DNA from 2 places in the Bradyrhizobium sp. sBnM-33 genome. Region 1 is predicted to be linked to the other one. Evidence: predicted binding sites of a transcription regulator. Region 1 holds the regulator's gene; the other holds the start of a gene.
What was found. The regulator LexA, encoded in region 1, represses DNA repair genes until DNA is damaged. The targets are predictions, from matches to a motif close to TGTTCNNNNTGTGTTCNG.
Positions count from the first base shown of each region.

Region 2: a site for LexA is predicted at 5,192-5,209, ahead of uvrA (excinuclease ABC subunit UvrA). Genes of this name have one in related genera too.

Region 1 covers NZ_CP136624.1:5,189,424-5,199,846, reverse strand. The annotation lists gene RX328_RS24270 (HAD family hydrolase) at 1-67, shown strand, start outside; gene glp (gephyrin-like molybdotransferase Glp) at 223-1,434, shown strand; gene lexA (transcriptional repressor LexA) at 1,642-2,343, shown strand; gene RX328_RS24255 (hypothetical protein) at 2,573-2,995, shown strand; gene RX328_RS24250 (hypothetical protein) at 3,082-3,309, shown strand; partial or broken gene RX328_RS24245 (ComEC/Rec2 family competence protein) at 3,317-5,337, opposite strand; gene RX328_RS24240 (hypothetical protein) at 6,363-6,545, shown strand; gene glnA (type I glutamate--ammonia ligase) at 6,654-8,084, shown strand; gene RX328_RS24230 (YybH family protein) at 8,224-8,616, opposite strand; gene RX328_RS24225 (glutamine--tRNA ligase/YqeY domain fusion protein) at 8,772-10,423, opposite strand, start outside.
Region 2 covers NZ_CP136624.1:5,300,468-5,310,890, forward strand. The annotation lists gene RX328_RS24750 (hypothetical protein) at 1-225, opposite strand, end outside; gene RX328_RS24755 (AAA family ATPase) at 306-1,076, shown strand; gene RX328_RS24760 (PRC-barrel domain-containing protein) at 1,294-1,620, shown strand; gene RX328_RS24765 (barstar family protein) at 1,702-2,097, opposite strand; gene uvrA (excinuclease ABC subunit UvrA) at 2,121-5,102, opposite strand; gene RX328_RS24775 (outer membrane protein) at 5,371-6,027, opposite strand; gene RX328_RS24780 (outer membrane protein) at 6,252-6,998, opposite strand; gene RX328_RS24785 (single-stranded DNA-binding protein) at 7,505-7,993, shown strand; gene RX328_RS24790 (DUF2306 domain-containing protein) at 8,255-8,653, shown strand; gene gyrA (DNA gyrase subunit A) at 8,846-10,423, shown strand, end outside.

The DNA of each region.
Region 1 (10,423 bases):
CCTTTCTGCCATCCACGTGACATCGACGGATGACGTGGCAAGGGCACTGACCGCACTTGGAATTTAAGCACTTGGAATTTAAGCACTTGGAATTTAAGCACTTGGAATTTAGATGATTACCCCGTCATTGCGAGCGAAGCGAAGCAATCCATGGCCAGGAAGGAAGTGTGGATTGCTTCGTCCCGCTGCTCCTCGCAATGACGTCGAAGCAGGAGTGCCAGCGTGGCCTTGATGCCGGTTGCCGATGCGCTTGCCGCGATCCTTGCCGGCGCAGCGCCGCTACCCGAAGAAATGGTGGCGCTCGACGAAGCGTATCGCCGCATTCTCGCACGCGACGTCGCCGCGCGGCGGACGCAGCCGCCGCAGGCGATGTCGGCGATGGACGGCTATGCGGTGCGCGCGGCCGACGCCGCCGATGTCGGCGCACGGCTGAAGGTGATCGGCGAGGTCGCCGCCGGCCGCCCGTTCGAGCGGAAGGTAGGCCCGGGCGAAGCGGTGCGGATCTTTACCGGCGGCGTGATCCCCGATGGCGCAGACGCCGTCGTCATCCAGGAAGACGCTGCCATCGAGGGCGATCATATCACCATCACGGAAGCTGCCGTTCCGGGGCGGCATATCCGCCCCGCGGGCGTTGATTTCCGCGAAGGCGACGTCCTCCTCAAACGCGGGCGCCGCCTCACCGACCGCGATCTCTCGCTCGCCGCCGGCATGAACTACCCGGAGCTTGCGGTGCACCGCCGCCCGAAAGTGGCGATGCTGGCGACCGGCGACGAACTGGTGATGCCAGGCGCAACCCCCAGCCCCGGCCAGATCGTCTATTCCAACGGCTACGGCTTGCGGGCGCTGGCGCGAGCCGAGGGCGCAGAAATCATCGACCTCGGGATCGCCGCCGACACCGTCGCCGCCACCACGGAAGGCATCCGCCGTGCCCGCAACGCCGACGCGGACGTCCTGATCACCGTGGGCGGCGCCTCGGTCGGCGACCACGACCTCGTCAAGCGGTCGCTGGAGGCCGAGGGCGTCGCCATGGCGTTCTGGCGGATTGCGATGCGGCCAGGCAAGCCGATGATGCACGGCAGGTTGGGCGCGATGCGGGTGATCGGCCTGCCCGGCAACCCCGTCTCCTCCTATGTCTGCGGCTTCCTGTTTCTGGTGCCGCTGATTCGCGCCTTATCAGGCCGCGACCACGTCCATCATCCGCGCGAAAACGCCCTGCTCGGCTGCGATCTCGCCGCCAACGACCAGCGCGAAGACTATCTTCGCGCTCGCCTCGAAGCGCGCGACGACGGCACGCTGGTCGCCGTGCCGGTGAACCATCAGGACTCGTCACTATCAGGGAATCTCGCTGCGGCACGGGCACTTGTGATACGTCCGCCGTTCGCGCCGGCTGCCGCAAAGGGATCGCGTTGCGAGTTGCTCCGGCTGCCGGAATGACGCCTGAACGGCGTTCCAACAGCACCTTGAACCGGAACCGCAATGCGTTCACCTGAAATTAAATGGTTGCGGAACACATATCGAACATATAGTGTCCGTTCATGATTTGTTTCGACTGCTAGTGTCTTTGGTTGAGAGTTTGGGGACTCCACGATCTGGGCGCTAAAGATTCGGAACGAGACGACGCCAACCGGGGGATTGCTCGCGATGCTTACGCGCAAACAGTATGAACTTCTGCGTTTCATCAATGAACGGCTGAAAGAGGCCGGCGTGCCGCCCTCGTTCGACGAGATGAAGGACGCGCTCGATCTGCGCTCGAAATCCGGAATCCACCGCCTCATCACGGCGTTGGAGGAGCGCGGCTTCATCCGCCGCCTGCCCAACCGCGCCCGCGCCATCGAAGTCATCAAGCTGCCCGAGCTCGCAGCCGCCGCCAACGGCCGCCGCGGCTTCACGCCGAGCGTCATCGAGGGCACGCTCGGCAAGCGCACGGTGAGCGCGCCGGCCGCCGAGGACGACGGCAATCGCCCGGTCGCCGTGCCTGTCATGGGCCGGATCGCCGCCGGTACGCCGATCGAGGCGCTACAGACCCGCAGCCACACCATCAGTGTGCCGCCGGACATGCTCGGCTCCGGCGAGCATTACGCGCTCGAAGTGCGCGGCGATTCCATGGTGGATGCCGGTATCCTCGACGGCGACATGGCGTTGATCCAGCGCAACGAGACCGCCGACACCGGTGATATCGTGGTGGCGTTGATCGACGAGGAAGAGGCCACTCTGAAGCGCTTCCGCCGCCGCGGCGCCTCGATTGCGCTCGAGCCGGCAAACGCCGCCTATGAAGTCCGCATCCTGCCGCCGAACCGGGTCCGGATTCAGGGCAAGCTGATCGGGCTGTACCGCAAATACTGACCCGTTATGCGCTCCGGCGCCGTGACGAAAGCCAGCCCCGGCCCTCGGCCGGGGTTTTTTGTTGCGCATGTGGAACTAAGGCACGTTAGCGCGTTTGTGAATGTGGCGCAGTGCGCCAGTCGCAGAATTGCCCAGAAAGAAGAAAAGGCTCTGCGCCATGTCCACTCTGATAGAGGCCTGTGCCTCCTTCTAGACACGGGTCAGCTATCTCAAACGAGGGAGCCATCCGATGTGTGACTATAGCCTGCATGCTGTGGCTACGCGGCCTGCCCAGGTCGGCGAGACGCTGATCACCACGACATTCCGCGGTACATCGACCCGCGGCTTTGCGTCGGAACGCGAGCCTGCAGTGGCGGTCTGCATGCTTCCCGGCACCGAACTGGCGTTCGCTGAGGACGTCAAATACGATAACCGGTGGATCTGGACTCGAACCACCGACTGGCGGGTCGGCAAGTTCAATCAAATCGACCCCCATATATCCGACCGTCATCATGACGCGATCGAATTCCCCGATGGAAGCCATGTGCTGGTGACGCAGCTTTGCGAAGGCCAGCGTGCGACCGTGCTGCAATTGCCGGTGGTCCAGACCGGTGGCGAGCGTGCGCCAAAGGTAACGGAAGCACCTCCGGCCGAATCGATCGTGACCGGATAAACGCCCACGCGCATACGATCCGCCGGTCCAGGCCGGCGGATCGTGGTGGTACATTTTTCAGAACTCGGCACCGCAGGGGGCAGTCGGTGGTCAACAAGGTTACGTGGCAAAAAGCCGGGCGCGTCACCGAGCCTGGGCGGTACATGTTCAGGTACGGCTGGCTCACCATCACGGCGGAAGATCTCGCAATCTGGCAGCAATTCCCCGACGCATCGTTCACGCTGGTCGCTCTGCCGTCGGCGCCTGATGCCCCGGAGGAATTCCACCTCGGTGCATTCGAAATACCAGCCAAACCCACGGTCGACGAGCACTGACGCTCGTCTACTCCTCCGCCTGAAGATCTGCCTCGGCCGGCGTGGCATCGACCGCGCGGGGCGGCACAATGCGCGGCGCAAGAACGGTGGTGTCGACGACCTCGCTCTCGTCCGCTATGGCCGGCGACCACGGGCGGTCTACGCCCCTCGGCTTGACCGCGTCGACGACAAATCCCTCCCTGCTGCGCCGCAACGCCATCGCGCCCTGCCGCCGCAGCCGTTCAGCATCGATAACGGAAGCGCCGCAGGCTGCGGGCGCCTGCCGCAGCGTCACGATCAGCGCCGCGCGCTCGCAATCGTCCGCCAGCGCCTCGGGCCTGAAGGCCTGCGCGATCAGGCCGCCACCAGCGGATTGCACCACGCAGCCAAAATCGTCGCATGAAACGCCCGATGTGAGCGACGCGTCAGCCGCCGTCCGCGCGTCCGCATCCGCCGCCAGCCACTCCTTCAGCAGGAAGGCATCCCGGGACCCTTTGACCGCGTGCATCAGGTGCAACCGGCCATCCTGGCCGCGCACCCCGACATTGCGCCCGTCGGCGGAAATCAGGATGTCCGGCTGCGGCGCCCGCGCCGCCCACAATGCCGCTGCCAGCACCAGCGCCGCACCCGACCAGCGCAGCGGAGTGCGCAACAGGCCGAGCAGGATGATGCCGAGGCTTGCCGTAATCAGCGGGCCGATGCCGAAGGCCGGCACCCGGCCGACCGCACCGGGTAATGCCGCGACCCATTGCGTGACCACGATCATCCAGTCGATGCCGACGCCCATGACCGCCCAGAACGGGCGATCGAAGCCGAACGGCATCGCAACGAGGCCGAACAGGCCCGCCGGCATTACCAGTGCTGACACCACCGGCATCGCCGCGAGGTTGGCCAGCACGCCGTAAGGCGTGACCCGGTGAAAGTGAAAGGCCGCGTAAGGCGTGGTCGCAAGCCCCGCTATCAGTGAGGCCAGCAGCAGCATGGTGACTTCGCGGCCGCCCCACAGCGCCACGCGCGCGGTTGCGGTATGATCCGCTGTCGCGAACAGGCGCGGCATGCCGATCTGCACCAGCGCCACCAGCCCGAGCGTCGCCGCAAACGACATCTGAAAACTCGGATGCACCAGCGCTTCCGGCGCGACCGTGAGCACGATCAGAGCGGCGACCGCGAGCGTGCGAAACGTAATCGCGCGGCGATCGACCATGACGGCGATCAGCACCACGGCCGTCATGAAGAACGATCTTTGCGTCGCGACCTCGGCGCCGGACAGCAGCAAATAAAACGCGGCGGCAACGAGGCTGCTGCCGCCGACCACTTCTTGATCGCGTAGCCGACGGTGAGCACGGGAAACAGCGCCAATAGTGCCCGGACCGCGAAAAACACGACACCGGCGACGACGGCCATGTGATAGCCGGAGATCGACAGCACATGGCCGAGACCGGAGATGAACATCGCGTCGTTCACCGGCGGCGAAATCGCATCGCGCCGCCCGGTCAACAGAGCGGTCGCAATCGCGCGCTTGTCGCCCTCCAGCGTGGTCCTGATCCGCGCATCGATCGTATCGCGCAGGCCTTGCATGAATGCCGAATAGCGCAGGCGGAGCCCGCCGCCCGTGGCGGGCGGCGCGGCGATTTTGACCGCGCCCATCACGAAGCCGGAGGCGCCGATGCCGGCGAAAAACATGTCGCGGCTGAAATCGTAGCTGCCCGGCCGCACCGGCGAAAGCGGCGGCAACAGCCGCGCCTTCAGCTCGACGAAGCTCCCAACCGGCGGCGCCGTGCCCTTCTTTACCGAGAGCCGTACGCGCTCCAGCTTCGTCGTTCCGCGCGCGCTTTCCATGGTGACGACGCGAAGGACAAAACGGTCGGTGCGCTCGCGAATGTCGCGCGTCTCGACAAAACCCGTCAGCGACACCGAAAACATCGGCCGCGCCAGCACGCCATGCGCGATGCGCGCGGTCTTCCAGGTCGCGACCGCAAAGCCCGCGGCGACCGCCGCGATCATTACCGCGGCGGGAAAGAATTTCTGTCGCCGCAACAGAACCGCCACCGCGCACAGCGCGATCGCCACAGTGGCAGCCACCGACAGCACCGGCTCATGATCGGCGGCGAAGTAGAGGGCAATGCCGGTGCCGAATGCGACGGGTACCCACGGCAGCAAGCGGCCGGCACCAGCTTCCGCGCGCGCCCATGTCCGCAAGGTCTCGATCAGTGGCGGCCAGAAAGCCGGGCGCGACGGCGCAAGGCCGCCGATCGGCGCCGCAGCGCGCGGCGGCCAGGTGCCGGCATAGCCCCGTTTTCGGCCCGACGTGTCGCCCTGCTCCGCCACCGAGCCTACACCTTACGATCTCGTGGAGACCGCAAGACTACCGGACGCTGTATTGCGGCCGCTAGCGGAACGGAAGCAGAAACCTGAGGAAATGCACACCGGCCGGCGTTACAGTCGAACGCTATTGGATTGAACCGAAATCAGGACAAAGAAACGACATGAAGCTTGCGGCCAGCCTTTTATTTGCGGTGATCTTGATCACCTCTCACGCCAATGCCGCAACTCCAGAACAATGCCGCTTCATCGAGGCGAGAGCCGAACGCGAAGCATGCTACCAGCGGCAGGAAACCGCGCGGGCCGCTCGACAAAAGGCCCAGGAAGCCCGACAGGCTACGCAGCAAAGGCCCTATGAGCCGATGGCGCCGGAAGATGCCCAACTCGCAAAGTCCCTGCGGAGCATTTGCCGGGGCTGCTAGGCGGCGGCGCCGGCCCACTACTGCTCAATCAACAGCGTTTTCGGCGACACATGATGGCTGACAATCTTCCAGTCGCCATCTTCGCGAATGATCAGGCCTGGCGCTGTCGCTGATCGGCGCATAGCCACCCGCCGTCGCGGCGGCCTGCGCTGTGTTGCCGCTGCTCTTCCCAGAGCCCCATCCAAACCCGGCAGCCCACCGCCCGGAAAGCACTCTTGCAAGTGCGCCGCAGCAGGATGCACACTGTGCGCAAGATCAGGTGTCAACGTCTACGGCTCTCAGTTCGACTGGAATTCACGGTTGCGCTCGGAACGAGAGGAGCATGACGCCATGCGAGAAATCGAAATCCACGACTATGCGCGGCAGTTGCTGGAAGCACACGGTGCCAAGGCTATTGCGGAAGCCGCCCAGAACGCCATCGAACTCGAGGCCAAAGGCGAGGTCGAACTGGCCAGAACCTGGCGACATATCGAAGACGCGATGAAGCTCATGCGCGGGCCCCACCAAAGCTGAGGCTGCCGGCGCGGCAACGCAGAACCAGGACCCATTGCAGGCCGCTTCGCCGCGGCTGAATGGCGTCACGACCTCCAAGATGCGGCTCTCCATAACAGGAGTGAAGCCATGTTTCCGAAGTGTGCGACAGCCGAAGATACCGTGAAGGCGATCAAGGACGAGAAGGTGCAGATGATCGATCTGCGCTTCACCGACTTGCCTGGGGTATGGCAGCATTTTTCCATCCCGCCCGGTGCGGCGAGTGTCGATGCTCTCAGCGAAGGTATTGGATTCGACGGCTCATCCATCCGCGGCTTCCAGGAAATCCAGGAAAGCGACATGCTCGTCGTGCCGGACCCGACCACGGCCTTCCTCGACCCGTATTCCCCTTCATCGACCCTGGTCCTGATCTGCAACATCAAGGACCCCGTGACCGGTCAACCCTATAGCCGTGACGCCCGTTACATCGCCCAGAAGGCCGAAACCAACCTGAGGGGCACCGGCCACGCCGATACGAGTTACTTCGGCCCGGAGGCGGAGTTCTTCGTGTTCGACGACGTGCGCTACGGACAAGGGATCAACTACGCCTTCCACGAAATCGATTCTAGCGAGGGCAGTTGGAATACTGGCAAGGAGGAAGAGCCGAATCTGGCCCACAAGCCACGCCCGAAGGAGGGATATTTTCCCGTTCCCCCGACCGACAGCATGCAGGCTCTCCGCACCGAAATGGTGCTGACGATGGAACAGCTGGGCATCCAGATCGAAGCCCATCACCATGAAGTCGCGACCGGCGGCCAGAACGAGATCGACATGCGCTTCACCACACTCACCCGCATGGCCGACAATCTGATGATCTACAAATACGTGGTGAAGAACACCGCCCGCGAGCACGGCATGACTGCCACCTTCATGCCGAAGCCGCTGTTCGAGGACAACGCCTCGGGGATGCACGTTCACCAGTCTCTGTGGAAGGGCGAGACCAATCTGTTCTACGATCAGGGCGACTATGCCGAGTTGAGCCAGCTTGGCCGCTACTACATCGGCGGCCTGTTGACTCACGCCTGGGCATTATGCGCGCTTTGCGCCCCCACCACGAACTCCTATCGGCGTCTGGTGCCAGGCTATGAGGCCCCGATCAATCTGGTCTATTCCCAGCGCAACCGCTCAGCCTGCTGCCGGATCCCGATGTATTCGCCGAACCCGCGCGCAAAGCGGGTTGAATTTCGTTCGCCGGACCCCTCCTGCAATCCCTATCTGGCCTTTGCTGCGATGCTGATGGCCGGGCTTGATGGCATCACCAACCGGATCGATCCGGGCAGCCCGATCGACAAGAACCTTTATGACTTGCCGCCCGCCGAGGCGAAGGACGTGAGGTCGACACCAGGGTCGCTGGATCAGGCGCTTGACGCGCTGGAACGCGATCACGCCTTCCTGCTCCGTAACGATGTGTTCACCGACGACGTGATCGAGACCTGGCTCGACTACAAGCGGAAGAAAGAGGTCGATCCAATACGGCTGCGCCCTCATCCATATGAGTTCCATTTGTATTACGACATCTAGAACGGGATGAATCTTCTTTCGAAGCGTCATCGCGTCCCACTCGAGCAGGACTCCTTCGACTGGTTCCCGCTTTGCGCCAACAGGCTCTTCGGGCCGGATCAGGCTCTCGCAGCGACCGCTTCGGCCGACGCGCACCTGCCTACTGCTTGAGCAGCGGCGTCTTCGACGAGACGTGATCGCTGACGATCTTCCAGTCGCCGTCTTCGCGGACGATCACCCAGGTGATTTTCACCACCAGCGGCTCGGCGCCCTCTTCGACGGCAAATGTCGCCGTGCCCGCGACGTTGATCAAGTCGGCCGCCGCCTGTGCTGTCCTGACATCGGTAAATTCAACGGATGGCGACTGCCACCGCGGCAGCCCCTCAAAATAGGTCTGCACACCGTCACGACCGCGGTAGAAGTTGGGGTTCGAGCCGAAGAAGAATGCGTTGCGTGAATAGAGCGAGGCCAGCGCCTTGGCGTCCAGTTGGCTTAACGCCGCCGCCCATTTTCCCATGATGCCGGAGACGATGTCGTCGGTAGGGCTCTGCATCGATGATCCAATCTGATGTTAAACCTCATGGTGAGGAGCGCGTCTTCGCGCGTCTCGAACCATGAGGCCACGCCAGTGCCACTCATCCTTCGAGACGCGGCGCAGGCGCCGCTCCTCAGGATGAGGGCTGACAAAACATCCGCCGCGCGAGAATCTTACCCCTTCCCGCCGACTTCCTTGGCAAAGGTGTCGCGCAGGCCAATGGTGCGGTTGAATACCGGCTTGCCGGGCGCGGAATCCTTGTCGCGCACGAAATAGCCCTGCCGCTCGAACTGCATCACCTCGCCCGAATTGTCTGATGCGACCGACGGCTCGATCCGCGCGTCAGGCAACACCTCCAGCGATTCCGGATTGAGGTCGGCGGCGAAATTCGCGGCATTCGGGCTCGGGTTCGAGAAGAGCTGATTATAGACGCGGATTTCCGCCGGCACTGAATCTTTGGCCGACAGCCAGTGCATCGTGGCCTTGACCTTGCGGCCGTCAGGGGCGTTGCCGCCCTTGGTCGCGGGATCGTAGGTGCAGCGGAGTTCGACCACTTCGCCGGCATCATTCTTGATCACGCCGGTGCATTTCACGAAATAGGCGTAGCGCAGCCGCACCTCATTGCCCGGTGACAGGCGGAAGAACTTTTTCGGCGGGTTCTCCATGAAATCGTCGCGCTCGATATAGAGCTCGCGGCCGAAAGAAATCTTTCGCGTACCCAACGATGGGTCGTCGGGATGGTTGACGGCCTCGAGCTCCTCCGTCTGCCCTTCCGGATAATTCTCGATCACGACCTTCAGGGGCCGAAGCACCGCCATGCGTCGCTGCGCCGTCTTGTTGAGGTGCTCGCGAATGCAGAATTCCAGCATGCCGACATCGACCACGCTGTTGGCTTTCGCCACGCCGATGCGCTTGACGAATTCGCGCACCGCCGCCGGCGGCACGCCGCGCCGTTTCAACCCGGCAATGGTCGGCATGCGCGGATCGTCCCAGGCGGAGACGTGACCGTCGCGGACGAGCTGCGTCAGCACGCGCTTCGACAGCAGCGTGTAGGTCAGGTTCAGCCGGGCGAATTCGTACTGCCGCGGCTTTGAGGGCACCGGCAGTTTTTCCAGCAGCCATTCATAGAGCGGCCGATGGTCCTCGAATTCCAGCGTGCAGATCGAATGCGTGATGCCTTCGATGGCGTCCGACTGGCCGTGGGCGTAGTCGTAGCTCGGGTAGATCGACCATTTGGTGCCGGTGCGCGGATGCTCGGCATGTAGGATACGGTAGAGCACGGGATCGCGCAGGTTGATGTTGCCGGCCGCCATATCGATCTTGGCCCGCAGCACGCGGCTGCCGTTCGGAAACTCGCCGGCCTTCATGCGCCTGAAGAGGTCGAGGTTTTCCTCCACCGTGCGGTCACGGAACGGCGAGTTCTTGCCGGGTTCCGTCAGCGTGCCGCGGTTGATCCGGATCTCCTCCTGCGACTGGTCGTCGACATAGGCATCGCCCGCCTTGATCAGGCCCTCGGCCCATTCATAGAGGCGATCGAAATAGTCGGAAGCGTAATAGAGATCGGTTCCCCAGTCATAGCCGAGCCAATGCACGTCGGCCTGGATGGAATCGATATATTCCTGCTCTTCCTTGGTCGGATTGGTATCGTCGAAGCGCAGATGGCACTTGCCGCCGAACTCCTGCGCGATGCCGAAATTGAGGGCAATCGACTTGGCATGGCCGATATGCAGATAGCCGTTCGGCTCCGGCGGAAATCGGGTGACGATCCGGCTGTGCTTTTTGGAAGAGAGATCGGCCTGGACGATGTCGCGGATGAAATCGCGCC
Region 2 (10,423 bases), 110 kb from region 1:
GCGCGTATGGGCATTGCTGACATTCGCCAGCTTCAGGCAGCGCCATTGCGGTAGCGGGCCTGAGCTTTCGCCGGCAAATTGCCAGGCGAGCACGACCTCTTCGCCGCTTTTGTTGGTACCAATGATGTGCGGGCACAGTTCGCGGGCGCGGCCGTCATAGGCGCAGACGACCTGCTGCTCGCGGAGAATGGCGTCGCGGAAAAGGGTGTAGGCGGGGCTCGGCATCGGGCGGGGTGCCATCTAGGATTGTACGACATTGTCTGTATAACCCTTACGAATGACTTTGTTCCGCGGGGCTGCGAGCCATGGCTTACAAACGCAATCGTGCGATCAATCTGCCGGCGCCGTACCTCAAGCGCATCTGGCTCGAGCCGGCGCGGATCACCAACCGAGAGGCCTATCCGTTCTGCCTGCCGCTGCTGCGCGATGAGTTCGAGCTGAGCTTCAATAAGGCGATTACGATCATCGTCGGCGAGAACGGGACGGGGAAGTCCACGCTGCTGGAAGGCATTGCCGTGCTCGCCGGCTATGATGAAGCCGGCGGCGGCAAGGGGTACATGCCGGTCGATCATTCGAAGGCCTTGGAGAAGATGGGCGGAATGTTGTCGACCGCCCTTCGCGCAAGCTGGCTGCCGAAGATCACCAACGGATGGTTCTTTCGTGCCGAGAGTTTCTTTTCAGTCGCCCGCTATCTCGATGAAGCGGCCATCGGAACGCCCGGCCCGCCGCCCCCTGATTTCCTCTCGCATTCCCACGGCGAAGGTTTTCTGCGCTTCTTCGAGGAGCGTTGCCAACGCCAAGGCATCTTCATCTTCGACGAGCCGGAATCGGCGTTGTCGCCATCGCGGCAGATCGAGTTTTTGAAACTGATGCGGCGGATGGACCAGATCGGCCATTGCCAGATCATCATGGCCACGCATTCGCCTGTCCTGATGGCCTATCCCAACGCGACGCTGCTGCGGCTGACAAAGTACGGCCTGGAGCCGGTGACGGTGCGCGAGACCGACCACTACAAAGTGCTGCGCGAGTTTTGCGACGATCCGGACGGGTTCGTGCAGGCGGCGATCGAGGAGTGAGGGGCTTGTAGGGTTGGTGGCGACGCGGAACCCTCCCTTGTGCATCGTGCGGGTACCGCTTCCGCCTACGCACGTTGAGCTTCGGCGGACAAGTCGCTCCACCCTTCCTGTAGCGTTTCTGGCAGTCATTGCAGACTTTGTCGCAGGTCGGATCACCCAAGCCGGACCGCCGTTGTGCTATAATATCGATCGAACAAGGGAAAGCAGGGAGGATGCCATGCCTCATACCCTGGTGCCCAGTGATCGCGTCGAGCGCGTGAGCGTCTACGGGCGCGACGGCACGAAGCTCGGCTCGATCGAGCGGCTGATGCTCGACAAGGTGAGCGGAACGGTTGCCTACGCCGTGATCAAGACCGGAGGGCTGCTCGGCAGCCACCATCATTGTCCAATCCGCTGGGACGCACTCCGATTTGATCCTGCGCGTCAGGCCTACCAGACCGACGTGACACTGGAGGATCTGCACAATGGCCCGTGCGAGCTCGATGACGACGCCTTCGACTGGGGCGACCGCTCGCAGCCGCATCCGCATTATTGGACGGTGTAGCGGCGCCGGCGGAGTGACCCACTCGCGGGGAGGAAGAAACGGCGGATTATGCTTGGCTAATCCGCCCTCCGCCTGCGGCCGTCAAACGAAGCTGGATCGAAGTAACCACGCTACTTGGTCACGACATCCGTCCGGAAAGACGATCGAAAGCGGATGATCGTCCGATTTCGACATCTTGCGAGCGGCGGCATTCAGTATGTCAACATAGATTTTCGCATTTCGCGGATCGCCAACTAGCGGCACGTCGGCGTGCCTGACAATTACCGGGCCGATAGGCAACCAGGATAGGTCGGCAATACATTCCTCGAGCGCGTCCCAATTCTCCCCAAAGTAGTCGGGAAAACTAAGCTTTGTAGCGAGGGTAGCCAAAAGTGCCTGTTTGCTCAAAATGCTCGCCGCGATGTTGGCGCACACGACTGCATTCTGAGACGTGCCTTCGTCTTCAAATGCGAAGAATATCTGTAAGCCCCTGCTCAACCGGCCACTCGCTTCAGCTAACCTTACTCCGCCGCTTCGCTCGCGCTGGTGCTCTTCCTCGGCTTCCCCTCCGCCTTCTTCAGCACCGGCGCCAGGAACTTACCCGTATAGCTCCGCGGCGCCTTGACGATATCCTCGGGTGGACCCCAGGCGACGATTTCGCCGCCGCCGTCGCCGCCTTCGGGGCCTAAGTCGATCACCCAATCGGCGGTCTTGATGACCTCCAGATTGTGCTCGATCACGACCACCGTGTTGCCTTGGGCGACCAGCTCGTGCAGCACTTCCAAAAGCTTTGCGACGTCGTGGAAGTGCAGCCCCGTGGTCGGCTCGTCCAGGATGTAGAGCGTGCGGCCGGTGGCGCGCTTTGACAATTCCTTGGCGAGCTTGACGCGCTGGGCTTCGCCGCCGGACAACGTCGTCGCCTGCTGGCCGACATGGATGTAGTCGAGGCCGACGCGGTGCAGCGTCTTGAAGGTTTCGCGGACGCGGGGGACGGCCTTGAAGAATTCGGCGGCCTCTTCCACCGTCATGTCGAGCACGTCGGAAATCGACTTGCCCTTGAACAGGACCTCGAGCGTCTCACGGTTGTAGCGCTTGCCCTTGCAGGTATCGCAGGTGACGTAGACGTCGGGCAGAAAGTGCATCTCGATCTTGATGACGCCGTCGCCCTGACAGGCCTCGCAGCGGCCGCCCTTGACGTTGAAGGAGAAGCGGCCGGGCTCGTAGCCGCGGGCCTTGGCTTCGGGCAGGCCGGCAAACCATTCCCGGATCGGGGTGAAGGCGCCGGTATAGGTCGCGGGGTTGGAGCGCGGGGTGCGGCCGATCGGCGACTGGTCGATGTCGATGATCTTATCGATATGCTCCAGCCCCTCGATGCGGTCGTGGGGGGCGGCGCCTTCGCTGGCGTTGTTGAGCTTGCGCGCGATGGCACGATAGAGCGTGTCGATCAGCAGCGTCGACTTGCCGCCGCCGGAAACACCGGTGACGCAGGTGAACAGCCCCAACGGAATTTCCGCTGAGACATTCTTCAGATTGTTGCCGCGGGCGTTGATGACCTTGATGGTGCGCCTGTGGTTCGGCGGCCGCCGCTCGGGGATCGGCACCGATAATTCGCCGGTGAGATATTTGCCGGTCAGCGATTTCGGATTCCGCATGATGTCGGCGGGCGTGCCTTGCGCCACGATATGGCCGCCATGCATGCCGGCGCCGGGGCCGATGTCGAGCACGTAATCCGCAAGACGGATCGCGTCCTCGTCATGCTCGACCACGATTACGGTGTTGCCGAGGTCACGCAGCCGCTTCAGCGTCTCCAGCAGGCGCGCATTGTCGCGCTGGTGCAGGCCGATCGAAGGCTCGTCCAGCACATAGAGCACGCCTGTCAGCCCCGAGCCGATCTGCGAGGCCAGGCGGATGCGCTGGCTTTCGCCACCGGAGAGGGTACCGGAGGAGCGTGAGAGCGTGAGGTAGTTCAGGCCGACGTCGAGCAGGAAGGACAACCGCTCGCGGATCTCCTTCAGGACGCGCGCGGCGATCTCATTCTGCTGATCGTTGAGCGCCTTCGGCACGCTTTCGAACCATTCGCCGGCGCGCTTCACCGACATTTCTGAGATCTCGCCGATATGCTTGCCGCCGATCTTGACGCAGAGTGCCTCCGGCTTGAGCCGATGGCCCTTGCAGGCCTCGCAGGGGATGTCGGAGAAATATTTGGCCAGCTCCTCGCGCGCCCATTCGCTCTCGGTCTCGCGGTAGCGGCGCTCGAGGTTGGTGATGACGCCCTCGAACGGTTTTTTGGTGTCGTAGGAGCGGACGCCATCCTCGTAGGAGAACTTGATCTCATCGTCGCCGGAGCCGTGCAAGAGCGCTGCCTGCGTCTTCTTCGGCAGGTCTTTCCATTTGGTGTCGAGCGTGAACTTATAAAACTTTCCGAGCGCGGTCAGCGTCTGGATGTAATACGGCGAGGACGACTTGGCCCAGGGCGCAATCGCGCCCTTGCGCAGCGTCAGCTCCTTGTCGGGAATGACGAGGTCCTCGTCGATGTGCTGCTCGACGCCGAGGCCGCCGCAGGCCGGACAGGCGCCATAGGGATTGTTGAACGAGAACAGCCGCGGCTCGATTTCGGGAATCGTGAAGCCGGAGACCGGGCAAGCGAATTTCTCCGAGAATAGAATCCGTTCCGGCCCGCTCTTGTCGTGGATCTTTGCGGTCTTCTTCTTGTCCTCGGCCGCCGGCGCGCCCGCCGGCGCGTCGGCATATTCGATCACGGCAAGGCCCTCGGCGAGCTTCAACGCGGTCTCAAAGCTCTCAGCGAGGCGCTGGCCGAGATCGGGCCGGACCACGATGCGATCGACCACGACGTCGATATCGTGTGGGAATTTCTTGTCGAGCGTCGGCGCCTCCGACAGCTCATAGAAGGTGCCGTCAATCTTGACGCGCTGAAAACCCTTCTTGAGCCATTCGGCGAGCTCTTTCTTGTACTCGCCCTTGCGGCCGCGCACGACCGGCGCCAGCAGATAGAGCCGGGTGCCTTCGGGTAGCGCCAGCACGCGATCGACCATCTGCGAAACGACCTGGCTTTCGATCGGCAATCCGGTGGCCGGCGAGTAGGGGACGCCGACGCGCGCCCACAAGAGGCGCATGTAGTCATAGATTTCGGTAACGGTGCCGACGGTCGAGCGCGGATTCTTCGACGTGGTCTTCTGCTCGATCGAGATCGCTGGAGACAGGCCGTCGATCTGGTCGACGTCCGGCTTCTGCATCATCTCCAGGAACTGGCGCGCGTAAGCCGAGAGCGATTCGACGTAGCGGCGCTGGCCCTCGGCATAGATGGTATCGAAGGCGAGCGAGGATTTGCCGGAGCCGGAGAGGCCGGTGAACACGACGAGCTTGTCGCGGGGAATCTCGATATCGACGTTCTTGAGATTGTGCTCGCGCGCGCCGCGGATCGTTATCGCGCGTGATGCGGAGCCGGCGTTGTGTTGGCGCTTCGCCCTGAGCACTTCATCCATATCGGCATTTCCAGACGCGTGGGAGACGCGCCACGTTGGGCGCGCATTGCCGGGCAAGAACCGGGATCAGGCGCCGATTAAAAGAATGCTGGAACATAGGAAGAACGGCAGGGAATTTCCAGTGCCGCGCGCGAATCATCAACGGATTGTTTGAACTGAGATCTTTCTGGCAGCAGCAGTCAGCAGTTGCGCTCGGAACTGCTCAAACAAAAAAGCCTCCGCTCCGGTTTGGCCGGAACGGAGGCTCCTGCAGCCTTAGCAGAAAGGCTTAGAAGTGATAGTTCACGCCGACCTGAACGCTGTTGAGATTGATCGTTCCGACCGGAACGCCGCCCGGGACAGTGCCGGCGAAGTAGGTCTGGCCTTCGAAGCTGCGATAGAGGTACTCGGCCTTGACCGACCATTTCGGTGCGAACATGACCTCGACACCAGCACCAACGGTCCAGCCGGAGTGAAATTGGCTGTCCGAGATGCTTACGCCGAGTGCCGTTGCAGTCAGGCGGTTATCAGACCATGCGTAGCCGCCGGTGCCGTAGATCAGGACCTGATCAAAGGCGTAGCCGACGCGGCCGCGAACGGTGCCCATCGAGCGAATAGTGTAGTCAACCGAAACGAGGCCGGGAATGCCCAGGGTCGCGCCCACGTCAGCCCAAGCGCCATCGGCTTCAACGCCCAGGACAACGTTGCCGGTCTGCCAATTGTAGCCGACAGTGCCGCCGGCGAAGCCGCCGCTGAGCGTACCCAAGCCATCGGAGTTTTCCTGCGCGTAACCGCCCATCGCACCGATGTAGAATCCGGTCCAGTTGTTGATCGCGATCGCTGCGGCGGGCGCCTTGGTGTAGGGCCTGGCAGCAAGATCGGCGGCCATCGCGGGCGCCATCCCAAGCGCGATCAGGCCAGTGGTGGTCAGCAGAATCTTCTTCACTTTCTTTTCCTTTCGCGGCTCCAAGCAACTTTCCTCAGCCGTCAATTCGAGGTTGCTGGGGCATATAGCGCAAAGTTCCCGCAAAATGCTGTCGCCGAAATACCACATTGGGTCCAAAACCGTGGAGAGAACAACCAGCGCGCGTGACAATTGCGTTGGGCTACAACCAAACAAAAAGGCCGGCGTGAAGCCGGCCTTTCCGTAGTCCCGCGCTGGCGTTGCGATCAGTACTTCGCGACGACCGGGCCACCCCAGCGATAGTTGACGCGAACGGTGACGATATCGACGTCCTGGCTGATCCGGTCGGTGCCGAAGAAGGCGCCGGTCGTGTCGACGAAGGTGTGGTCGCGGTCCTCCATGAACAGGTGATTGTATTCGACGCCGACCGACCAGTTCGGGGCGAAGCCGAATTCGATGCCCGCGCCGACCACGGCACCCCAACGGGTGTCGTCGCCGGTGGTGGCAACCAGGAGGCCCGTGGGAACATCAAAGATGCGGTAACGATCCGCGGTGACGGCCGCACCGCCCTTGACGTAGAACAGAACGTTGTTGGCGGCGTAACCGACCTGGCCCGTGATCAGGCCGAACGCATCGATGCGCGACTCGTTGCGGAGTGTCGGATCGATCAGGCTCACATTGCTGCCCTGGAAGTCGGCCCAGTTACCCTGGCCTTCAATACCGAACACCCAAGTGCCGGCCTGCCAGCGATAACCGATCTGACCACCGGCGGTGCCGCCGTCTGCGTCATGGCAACCCTCCGCGATGCTGCCGCCGGCGACCGGCAGGAAGTCCCAGCACTTGCGGCTCGTACCCCAGCCGCCGTTGGCACCGATGTAGAAGCCGGTCCAGTCATAGACAGCGGCGATCGGGGCTGGCGGCGCCTTGGTGTAAGGACGCGCAGCGAGGTCGGCCGCCGCCGCGGGTGCGGCGAACGCGATGAGAGCAACTGTAGCTAACAGATACTTCTTCATGATCTATCCCCAATTTTGTCCGCTTCCCGCTAGGCCTGAAGCGTTGTTGTGACGCGAGCACCCGCGCCGCTGGAGAATTCTATAGCGCGACTCGCGCAGAAATGGCGTGTCCCGGATGCAACAGGCGCCAGCCAAGTTTATGGAAGGAAGCTTATGATTTATCTGGTATAATTGGAACCGAGGCGGGAACTTTCGGGTTCCGTTTCGTCTCTTTCGGTTCCCCCGTGAGTTCCCGGGGGTCGCTCATAGATTGCAACGCCGCAGCAGGGCAGACGGGGGCTGTTTGTGGAACAAAGCTGGAACGCACACGTGGGCGATGCTATATGTGGATAACCGGCGACTTGCCGAGGGATCGCCAAGTCAGCGGGGCCTGTCAGTGTATAGGGTCCGGACGTCCGGGAGCGGACGCGGAAACGGACCAGCGACAGGTCAAGAACTGAAGACGGCCGGCACGGAAACGGGCCGAACCAGTGATTTTTGCCGGCGATATTGAGTGGAGAGCGGCGATGGCGGGAAGCGTGAACAAGGTGATTCTGGTCGGCAACCTCGGCAAGGATCCTGAAATCCGGCGGACACAGGATGGGCGGCCGATCGCCAATCTGAGCATCGCGACATCGGAGACCTGGCGCGACAAAGGCACCGGGGAGCGCAAGGAAAAGACCGAGTGGCACCGCGTGGTGATCTTCAACGAGGGGCTCTGCAAGGTAGCCGAACAATATCTGAAGAAAGGCGCCAAGGTTTACATCGAGGGCCAGTTGCAGACGCGCAAATGGACCGACCAGAGCGGCGTCGACAAATACTCGACCGAGGTCGTGCTGCAGGGCTTTAACTCGAACCTGACCATGCTCGACGGCCGCAGCGGCGGCGGGGGCGGCAGCTTCGGCTCCGATGATTCCGCTGATTTCGGCTCGAGCGGTCCGGCTAGCTCCGCGCCGCGGCGGGCGGTCGCGGCGGGCAGCCGCAACAGCGATATGGACGACGACATCCCGTTCTGAGGCGAAGGCCCTCCCTCGGCCGCATATCTTGCCGCAGCAACGAAGCCGTGATGGTCGGGATCGAACCAGGCCATGACGGAATCGTGCACCTTCAACCCGTTGGCAATTCTCGAAGCTGGCCGACAGCCGTTGATCCAGGCGGGCGCACGCTCAACTTGACAGTGTCAAGATATAACTTGACAATGGAAAGATTGATGCGAGCATGGGCCGCGTGACGCGAGGGCTCGTTTTGGCCGAGCCCGCAATGGCCCGGAGTTTCAGATGTCGCTTGCTCCGTTGCTGGATGCCGCGCCCGCCATACCGGTTCATGCCATGGCAGCGATGGCCGCGTTCGCCCTTGGCGTCGTACAGTTCGCTGCGCCGAAGGGGACCCTGCCGCACCGGACGGTCGGCTGGATCTGGGTCAGCCTGATGGCCATCGTCGCCGCCAGCTCGTTCTGGATCCACGAGATCCGCTTGCTCGGCCCCTGGAGCCCGATCCATCTGCTGTCGATCCTGGTTCTGGTGATGTTGCCGGTCGCGGTCATTGCCGCGCGCGGGCACAATGTGAGCCGTCACCGCAAGACCATGATCGGCATTTTTAGCGGAGGGTTGATCATCGCCGGGCTGTTCACGTTCCTGCCGGGCCGGATCATGCACGCGGTGGTTTTCGGCCCTTAGGCGAAGGCCAAAAACGCCGTCCCGGGCGGGGTCTCTTACGGTCCCCAAACGGCCGCTCGCGGAAGCTGCCGCCGAGCCCGTAAGTCCATGAAAAAACGAGCGGAAAAACAGCTCCGCCTGACAGCTTCGGGGTGGTTATCGGACCCTCGATGCGCTATATGATTCTTAGCTGAGAACTGACTGGATTCCCCTTTGTCCGACAACGAAGACGACAAGCCCGGCGAGCCGCCGGAGCACTCCGACATTCGCCCCGTTTCTATCCTCGACGAGATGAAACGCTCCTATCTCGATTACGCGATGAGCGTGATCGTGGCGCGGGCGCTGCCGGACGCGCGCGACGGACTCAAGCCCGTGCATCGCCGCATTCTCTACGCCATGCACGAAAACGGCTTCGAGTGGAACAAGCCGTATCGCAAATCGGCGCGCACGGTCGGCGACGTCATCGGTAAATACCACCCCCACGGTGACCAGTCTGTCTATGACGCGCTGGTACGCATGGCGCAGGAATTCTCCATGCGCGTGCCGCTGATCGACGGCCAAGGCAATTTCGGCTCGGTGGACGGCGATATGGCGGCGGCCATGCGCTACACCGAATCCCGCCTGACCAAGATCGCGCAGAGCCTGCTCGACGACATCGACAAGGACACCGTCGACTTCCAGCCGAACTACGACAGTTCCGAAAAAGAGCCGACGGTCCTGCCGGCGAAATTCCCGAACCTTCTGGTCAACGGCGCGGGCGGCATCGCGGTCGGCATGGCTACCAACATCCCGCCGCACAATCTCGGCGAAGTCATCGACGCCTGCGTGGCGCTGATCGACAATCCCGCGCTTGCCATCGACGATCTCATCAACATCGTGCCGGGCCCGGATTTCCCGACGGGGGGCATCATACTCGGACGCCAGGGCATCCGCTCGGCCTATCACCTCGGCCGCGGCTCGATCGTGATGCGCGGCAAGGTGACGATCGACACCATCCGCAAGGATCGCGAAGCGATCATCATCAGCGAAATTCCCTACCAGGTGAACAAGGCCACGATGGTCGAGCGCATCGCCGAACTGGTGCGCGAGAAGAAGATCGACGGTATTTCCGACCTGCGCGACGAATCCGACCGTGACGGATTCCGCGTCGTGGTCGAGCTGAAGCGCGATGCGGTGCCCGACGTGGTGCTGAACCAGCTCTATCGCTTCACGCCGCTGCAGACCAATTTCGGCGCCAACATGGTGGCGCTGGATGGCGGCCGGCCGCAGTTGATGAATTTGAAAGACCTGCTGACGCTGTTCATCGCGTTCCGCGAGCAGGTCGTTACCCGCCGCACCAAGTTCCTGCTCAACAGGGCGCGCGACCGCGCCCACATCCTGGTCGGGCTTGCGATTGCGGTTGCGAATATCGATGAGATCATTCGCGTGATCAGAACCTCGCCCGATCCGAACACCGCGCGCGACACGCTGATGTCGCGCGACTGGCCGGCCAAGGACGTTGAAGCGATGATCACGCTGATCGACGACCCCCGTCACCGGATGGCACCGGACGGCACTGCGCGGCTGTCGCTCGAGCAGGCCCGGGCTATTCTCGATCTCCGCCTGCAGCGCCTGACCGCGCTCGGCCGCGAGGAGATTTCCGAAGACCTCGACAAGCTCGCGGTTGAAATCGCCGACTATCTTGAAATTTTGCGTTCGCGCGCCCGCGTCCAGGCGATCATCAAGAACGAACTCGCCGAGGTGAAGAACGAGTTCGCGACCCCGCGGAAAACCGTGATCGTCGAGCAGGAA